DNA from 2 places in the Thermotoga neapolitana DSM 4359 genome. Region 2 is predicted to be linked to the other one. Evidence: predicted binding sites of a transcription regulator. Region 2 holds the regulator's gene; the other holds the start of a gene.

Region 1 (4,431 bases), 490 kb from region 2:
CTGTCGATCTCCCTCTGAAGTTCCCTGAACGGTCTGAAGATGTCTTCCCTTCTTCCAAGAAGCATCGTGTCACCCCCCTCTTACTGATTTGTGGCTTCTCCTCCTGTTGCAGACTTGTAGAGGTATTCTCCTATTTTCATGCTCTCTTTCTGGAGATCATCGAAGAGCATCTTCACCCTTGGTATGTCGTTTCTATTGATAGCGTCTCTGAGTTCCTTGATCATGTTCTCGAGCTTGGATTTGAGATCTGCAGGTATCTTGTCTCCATGTTCTCTTAAGGTTTTTTCCACACTGTATGCAAGGTCGTCTGCCCTGTTTTTGAGTTCGATCTCTTCTTTGAGACGCTTATCCTGTTCTTCGTATCTTTTCGCGTCTTCTATCATTCTCTTTATATCTTCTTCGGAGAGTTTGTGTCTTCCGGTCACCACCATGGATTGCTCTTTTCCAGAACCAAGGTCTTTTGCTGAGACATGGACTATTCCATCGCTGTCTATGTCGAACGTGACCTCTATCTGAGGAACACCCCTCGGTGCTGGCGGTATACCGACGAGTTTGAAACTTCCAAGGAAAATGTTTTCTCTGGCGATCGGTCTTTCACCCTGGTAGACCCTGATCTCAACCTCGGTCTGTCCGTCTTCAACGGTGGTGAAGATCTTGCTCTTTCTCACGGGAATCTTGGTGTTCCTCGGTATGATCGGCTCAAACAGGCCTCCCTTGACCTCTATTCCGAGTGTGAGCGGTGTTACATCCACGAGAACGATGTCTCTTCCTTTTGCACCCTCTGTTCCTGCAAGGATGGCAGCCTGGATCGCTGCACCAATGGCAACTGCTTCATCCGGGTTGACACTCTTGTTCGGTTCTTTTCCAAAGAACTCTTTTATGAACCTCTGGACCATTGGAACCCTGGTCATTCCACCAACGAGTATGATCTCGTCTATGTCCTGTGGTGAAAGTTTCGCATCGTTGAGAGCCTGTTCTATCGGACCCCTTGTCATCTCGACGAGGTCCCTTGTCAGCGACTCGAAGAGACTCCTGGTGATCCTCATCTCGAGGTGAAGTGGCTGACCACTTGGAGAAACCGCTATGAACGGAAGACTCACGTCTGTTTCCATCTTCGTTGAAAGTTCTATCTTGGCTTTCTCTGCAGCGTCCCTCAATCTCTGCAGTGCCTGTCTATCTTCTCTCAGGTCTATTCCATGCTGTTTTTTGAACTCTTCTGCCATCCAGTCTATGAGTCTCTGATCGAAGTCATCTCCTCCGAGATGGTTGTTACCAGCGGTTGCAATGACCTCAATGACACCATCTCCGATTTCCAGGATGGAGACATCGAACGTACCACCACCGAGGTCGTAAACCAGAACCTTCTGTTCTTTTCCTGCCTTATCCAGACCGTACGCGAGCGCTGCTGCGGTGGGTTCGTTGATGATCCTCAACACCTCAAGCCCGGCTATGATTCCAGCCTCTTTTGTGGCCTGCCTCTGAGCGTCGTTGAAGTAAGCAGGACAGGTGATGACTGCCTTCTTTATTTCGCCTCCGAGGTATGCCTCGGCATCTTTCTTGAGTTTTTTCAGGATGAAGGCACTGATCTCCTGAGGGGTGTATTCTTTATCGTCAATTCTGACTTTGTAGTCGGTTCCCATTTTTCTCTTTATGGACTTTATTGTCCTCTCGGGATTGAGTATCATCTGTCTCTTTGCGGGCTCTCCCACGAGTATTTCTCCACTCTTTGTGAAGGCAACCACAGAAGGGGTTATTCTGCTTCCCTCTGCGTTCGGTATCACTTCAACCGTGCCATCTGGTTTCATCCAGGCAATAACGGAGTTCGTTGTCCCAAGGTCTATACCAACAACGAATTCTTTCTTTTCTGCCATCGTTTCACCTCCTCAATTTCTTTCTCCGTGTGAAATTATAGAAAGCCTCGAACGATGTGTCAAGATTTCAGTGGATAATTCGTTAATTTTGGAATTCTTCTTTTTATCTATCAAAGAGATATCATAATTTATATGTAATCATATCGTATAGCAAACGAAACTTATGAATGATAATGAGTTTTCCTTCAAGGAATGATATATAATTGAACCAGCCGGGGAGGGATCCGGATGAAACTAGCAGAGATATCATCGAAAAGACCCATAGCAATATTGATGCTACTGGCTGCCATTGTGTTTCTTGGGTTCATCTCCTTTCAACATCTCAAACTGGACCTTCTTCCACAGATCGAGTACCCTTATGCTGTTGTACTGACCACTTACATGGGTGCGGGTGCAGAAGAGGTAGAGGAACTCGTAACCTCCCCCCTTGAAAAGTACATCTCATCTACACCGGGTGTTAGAAGGTTCACCTCCATGTCCATGGATTCTGTTTCTTTCATCCTCGTGGAATTCGAGTGGAACGTGAAAACAACTGACGCCGTGGGAAGACTGTCCAGGTATGTGGATCTTGCCTCACGAGAGCTCCCCGGGGAAGCCAAACCGGTCGTTGTGGAATTCGATCCGTCCCTGCTTCCGGTGTATGCCTTCTCAACTGAGGAAGATTACGAAGAGGTTGTCTCGAAGATCAGAAGGCTTCCAGATGTCGCCAGCGTCGAAGTGATGGGAGAGCCGAAGAAAATCGTTGAAATCGTTCTGGATCACGAGAAGATAAAAAAGTTCGATGTTGATCCTTCACTGATAGAAACCATCCTCTCGGGGAATCTGGTCTATCCGTTTGGATACGTGAAGGATTCTGAGGGGAACATCTATTCTGTCTCTGTCGATGGACGATTCGAAAACCTCGATGATCTGAAGAACACCATCGTGGGTTTCAGAGGAGTAAAGTATCAGTCTTTGCTTCGAGGAGAGATACCAAAAATTTTGATTCCTGTTCGCTTGAAGAACATAGCGGAGGTGAAGATAGTAGAAGAAGGTGTCCAGGGAGAAGTCAGGGTAAACGGAAAGAAAGCATCACTCATCGCCATCTACAAAAGAAGCGGTGCAAACACCGTCAAGACTGTTCGTGAGATAAAGAAAATACTGAGCAATTCCGGAATAGATTATATAGAGGCTATGAACCAGGCTTACTACACCGAAAGAGCCATCGACAACCTGCTTAAAAATCTGTTCTATGGATTCGTAGCAGCGTTCGTGGTGGTTCTGATCTTCTTGAAAGATCTCACCTCTACATTTGTTACATCCTTTTCCATACCGCTTTCTCTCACCGTCACCTTTGTCTTTCTGTATGCGTTCGGGTTAAATCTTGACACGTTGACCCTCGGTGGTCTCATCATGGCTTTGGGAATGTTGGTGGACAACTCCATCGTTGTCTTTGAAAATATATACCGCCATCGTTCTCTGGGAAAGTCCATTTCCGACGCCGCAAGAGAAGGAACGGGAGAAGTCTGGCTGGCAATCCTTGCCTCCACACTCACCACCGTTTCTGTGTTTCTACCCATAGTGTTCTTCACCGGTTTTGTTGTAAGGTTGTTCAAATACTTTGCCCTCGCCTTTGTTTTTGCCCTCTCTTCCTCTCTTTTCGTTTCAACCGTCATCGTTCCAGCCGGTACAAGATGGATAAAACCAAGGAAGGGAAAACTCTCTCAAAAACTTCAGGAGTCCTATCGAAGAGCCCTAGAATGGTGTATGAATAGAAAAGGACTGGTTCTTGCAGTGGCTTTCACCCTAGTTATCGTATCAGCTGTGTTTCTTCTATCAAAACCCATGGGGTTTCTCCCTTCTTTCCAGACAAACCTTATGGTCATAGATGTGAAACTGCCGCCTCAGTCTTCCTACGAAAAGACATCTGAAGCGGTTCAGAAAATAGAAGAATACCTGAACGAACACAGATCCACTTACAACATCTCTTCTTTCTACTCAGAAGTGGGAATAACCAGTGAGTATTCCCAGATAATGGGACGGGGGCAGAACGAGGCAAGGATAATGGTGAACCTTGGAGGAAGCAGAAGAGAATTCGCAAAGAACAGAGAAAAATTGAAAGAAGCCATTTCATCCCTGAAGATACCCGAAGCAAAAATAGAGGTTCTGGAGCAGTCACAGCAGTTATACGAAGTTCTGGGCTATCCGATCACGGTTGAGATAAGAGGGGAAGACCTTTCTCTCATTCAGGAAAAAGCCGAGGAGATATTCGAACGCTTGAAGAACCTTCCCGAGGTTGAAAAGATCCAGATCCGAAACTCTTATGAAAAGAGCGTTGTGCACGTGAGGATAGACAGAAACAAATCCCTCATGAACGGTGTGGTGGCGGGTCAGGTTTTCCTGGACCTGCAAACCTACATGCTTGGAAAGAACATAGGAACTTTGAAAACAAGTGAAGGAACACTGCCGATCGTTCTTAAGAAAGCAGAGACGTTATCTCTGGAGGATCTTCCCAGAACACCCCTTGAGGGATTGAAAGGTGAAGTTCCACTCGGAGCTATCGCAACCGTCACTCAAAAGA
Region 2 (4,431 bases):
TTGAGGAGATTTTCAAGGTGATTGCTCTGATCGAGTACAACTTCCAAGAATTCCTTCAGGGTATCCGTGTCGAGTTCCTCCAGACTGTTATACATGGTCTCCGTGTAGGCTTTTATGGCAGTTAAAGGAGTTCTGAGCTCATGGGATATGTTCGCAACGAACTCTGTCTTCATCCTGTCTATGCGTTTTAGCCTTTCCAGTTCCTTCGATGCCGTGATGTTTTCCACGATCGTCAGAGCCTGTGTTTCACCGTTGTAGAGCAAAGGAATGGAAGTGATGGAAAAGAACTTATCCTCAGATTCGATCTCTCCAGTTCTCTGAACCCCAAGCGAGATCGCCTCTTCTGAAATTTCCATCGCCTTCTTCATAACTTCTTCCGGGAAATTTTCCCTTGCGAATCTCTCGTTCTGAAAACGTATTTCTCCGTTTGAATAAACGAAGATACCTTCCGGAAGGTTGTTGAGTATGGTGTTCACGTAATCATAAGTTTCTTCAAGTTCTCTGTAGAGCCTGACGTTTTCCAGTACGATGGAAGAAAGAAACGAAAAAATTCTGAAGATCTCCGTCTCTTCCATCGAAGGCTGGTGATCCATGAAAACAATCAGACTCCCGAAGGACCTTCCGAGTTTGACCAGGGGTATGATTCCGACGTATCCTCCTGCTTCTTCCACAAAAGCCGGGGATGCCTGTTTCGTAGCCCATTCTATGAACTCCTCGAATCTTGAAACATCGAGTTCTCTTCCCAGCACAACCCGCTTGTTTTCGTCGACCAGAACCAGATCGTTCACATCGACGACCTTCTTCACAAGGTTCAACAAACTGAGAAGGACATCCCTCTCTTCCTTTACGTTGGAAAACTCCATTATCAAAATAGAAAGAAGCAAGAGCAACTTATCGGTTCGTTCCTGGGTTTTATCCATCTAGATCGTTCACCTCACGATCCTGGAGGCAGCCTTCCTCAATCGGTTCATCACCGCAAAGAGTATGCCCCTTTCCTCCAGCCCCTCAACAATTATATACTCTTTTTCTCTCTTTTCCGCTTCTCTGAGTGCTGCAAACAGATTTTGTGCTATGCTGTAGGGATTTTTCAAAGAACCTATGACGATTCTGTCTCTGTACAACTCCTTCCTTTCTTCGACACATATCACAACGTGATCGGGAAACTCTCTCAAAACGTCCTTCATCTTCTCGAGGTTTTCCACGAGTATCAACGGCTTTGAGGGAGCGTAGTGACGGTATTTCATGCCCGGTGCCAGCGGTTTTCCTCTGAACTCACTCTTTTTGACGAAATCAGGTACAACAAGATCGGGAAAGAACTCTTTCAATTTTTCAACCTCTACAGGGCCTGGCCTCAAAAGGACAGGCTTTTCCCTTGACAGGTCTATTATGGTGGATTCCAGACCAAACGGTGTGTTCCCTGCGTCCAGTATCAGGCTCACCCGTCCCATGAAGTCCTCCACAACGTGTTCCACGCTCGTCGCGCTGGGTCTTCCAGACAGGTTCGCACTCGGGGCAGCTATGGGATCCCCCAGCATTTCTATCAGTTTCAGGGCCACCGGGTGAGCCGGCATTCTCACAGCCACCGTGGGAAGTCCCGCAGTGACCACATCGGAAATTCGCTGGGATTTCTTTGGGAGTATGACCGTTAAAGGACCAGGCCAGAATCTCTCCAGAAAGTCCCTGAAAGACTCATATCCATCTGCCACCTCTTCGAGTTGAGAAAACGAACATATGTGGACTATCAGGGGGTTGTCTGCGGGTCTTCCTTTGATTTCGAATATCTTTCTGCACGCTTCCTCGTTGTAAGCATCCGCACCTATTCCGTAGACCGTCTCTGTCGGAAAGACAACAACCTCTCCTTTTTTCAGAAGATCGGCAGCTTCTCTCAGGGATCTTTCATCGGGAAAAAGAGGATCCACTTTTACGACCCTGGTCATCGATCAGCCTCCTTCATTAAAAACAAATGGGGCTCCCAGAGCCCCTCCTGGTGCCGAGGGCGGGACTTGAACCCGCACGGGGTCATCCCCCAGCTGATTTTGAGTCAGCCGCGTCTGCCATTCCGCCACCTCGGCCCCTGTATAATATGGTAGCAATTTTCCATTCGTAAATCAAGTCCTTCGTTTCCCTCTTCTGACCTTGAATTCTTTCAAGATGTATGCTAAACTATTATTAGCACTCAAAAGAAAGGAGTGCTAAAATGAGAAGGCTCTCAAATAAGGGTGAACACCAGAGAAACCTGAACGACCGCCAGAGAAAGGTACTTTACTGCATTGTGAAAGAGTACATAGAAAACAAAAAACCCGTCAGCTCACAGAGGGTTCTCGAAGTGAGCAACATAAATTTTAGCAGTGCCACCATAAGAAACGATATGAAGAAACTGGAATATCTTGGTTACATATACCAGCCCCATACCTCGGCTGGCCGGGTCCCAACGGACAAGGGACTCAGATTCTACTACGAAGAAATGGTAAAGCTCTCCAAAGAAACCGAAGAACTGAACCTGGAGGTGGACACCTTCAGGTCCATTCCGCTCGCAGATCCAGAAAAGGTCCTGCTTCTGGCTGGAAATCTTCTTGCCCGGCTGGCTGAAGGGTACGTCCTCATAGAAAGACCAAATCCCAGAGATTTGAAAATACTCAGGGTGATGCTCATACCGGTATCCGAGGATTACCTGATTTTCTCGATACTGACAGAATTCGGCATTTCGAAGATCACTCCCATCAGAATCCATGAGGATTTGAATTGGGAGGAAATAGAAAGACAGCTGAACTTCCTTTTGAGGGGAAGAACAGTTGAAGACGTGCTAACAGGAAAGGTAGAAACTCTCAGAGGAAGCGGTATTCTCAAACTCATAGAATCCGTGATGAACGAAAAACTGGAAAGGTACATAGACGTTGGTTTTGAAAATCTCCTGAAAGATGACACGCTCTCTCTGGAAGATATAAAGCACCTTCTGGAAGAGATAAAGGACCATCGTTTCCTGGAGAGTCTCATAGGAAACGACAAAGACGTCACGGTGAAGATCGGAAAAGAGATCGGGAGTAAAAAACTGGAAAGATTCGCCGTTTTTTCCGGTAGATACTACAAAGGATCATCGCCGATTGGAAGTGTTCATCTTTTCACCTCAAAAATCACCAGGTACGACAGAAACCACAGGGTTTTCAACTACGTACTCAACAGACTTTCAGAGTACTTCACATCGGCCGCCAGGAGGTGATAGAATGTCTGAAAAAGAAAAGAAGGATCTCTCTCAGGAATGTGAGGAATTGAAGGAAAAATACAGGGAACTCGAAGAATACGCCAAAAGACTCAAGGCCGAATACGAAAATTACCGTGAGGAGGTCGCCAGGGAAAAAAGAGAACTCATAAAGAACGCAAACGAATACCTCATCTCAAGACTGATTCCCATACTCGACGATTTCGAAAGGGCCTTGAACCAGAAGGATCATGAGGAATCCTTTTACGAGGGTGTGAAGTTGATATACAAAAAGCTTCTAAACACACTGGAAAAGGAAGGTCTCTCTAAGATCCAGGTGGGAGAGACTTTTGATCCGTTCGAATATGAGGCAGTTGAGAGAGTCGAAACGGACGACGTGGAGGAATACACTGTACTCGAAGTGCTGGAAAGTGGCTACAAATTCCACGGGAAAGTACTGAAGCCAGCGAAGGTGAAGGTGGCCGTGAGACCAAGAAAGAAAGATGAGGAATCTCCCGATAAAAAGGAGTGATTCTCCATGAAAAGAGAAAAAAAGGATTACTACGAAATCCTCGGTGTTCCGAGAAATGCCACGCAGGAAGAGATAAGAAAAGCGTACAAAAGGCTGGTAAAGGAATGGCATCCAGATAGACATCCAGAAAACAGAAAAGAAGCCGAGCAGCGCTTCAAAGAGATTCAGGAAGCCTATGAGGTCCTCAGCGATCCTCAGAAGAGGGCCATGTACGATCGTTTTGGATACGTTGGGGAACAACCCGTCTATCAAGAAGCAGAAACCGGTGGCAGTTTTTTCGAAGACGTTTTCAGAGAGTTCGAAAACATCTTCAACAGGGATATATTCGACGTGTTCTTCGGTGAAGAGTCTGGACGAAGGGAGAGAAGGGAATACGCTCGAAGGGGAGAGGACATACGCTACACCATAGAAGTGAACCTTTCTGACCTGATCAACGGTACGGAGATTCCCATCGAATACGAAAGGTACGAAACGTGTCCAAGATGCGGAGGAACCGGTGTGGAACCAGATTCGGGATACATCAGTTGTCCACGCTGTGGTGGAACGGGAAGGATCAGAGAGGAAAAAAGGTCGTTCTTTGGATACTTCGTCAGTGAAAGAACCTGTGACGAATGCGGCGGAACAGGAAGAGTTCCTCAAGAGTTGTGTCACGAGTGCGGAGGAAGTGGAAGAGTTCTCAGAAGAGTGCGAAGAACGATAAAAA

The links. The regulator HrcA, encoded in region 2, represses chaperone genes, less so after heat shock. The targets are predictions, from matches to a motif close to ATTAGCACTCNNANNNTNNGAGTGCTAAT.
Region 1: the regulator HrcA is predicted to act here: its motif matches at 2,018-2,046, upstream of dnaK (molecular chaperone DnaK).

What each region holds. Positions count from the first base shown of each region.
Region 1 is NC_011978.1:292,956-297,386, reverse strand. It holds gene CTN_RS01500 (Hsp20/alpha crystallin family protein) at 1-65, opposite strand, end outside; gene dnaK (molecular chaperone DnaK) at 81-1,871, opposite strand; gene CTN_RS01490 (efflux RND transporter permease subunit) at 2,100-4,431, shown strand, end outside.
Region 2 is NC_011978.1:1,684,046-1,688,476, forward strand. It holds gene CTN_RS08595 (sensor histidine kinase) at 1-920, opposite strand, end outside; gene CTN_RS08600 (L-threonylcarbamoyladenylate synthase) at 930-1,937, opposite strand; tRNA gene CTN_RS08605 (tRNA-Leu) at 1,986-2,072, opposite strand; gene hrcA (heat-inducible transcriptional repressor HrcA) at 2,198-3,217, shown strand; gene CTN_RS08615 (nucleotide exchange factor GrpE) at 3,222-3,728, shown strand; gene dnaJ (molecular chaperone DnaJ) at 3,735-4,431, shown strand, end outside.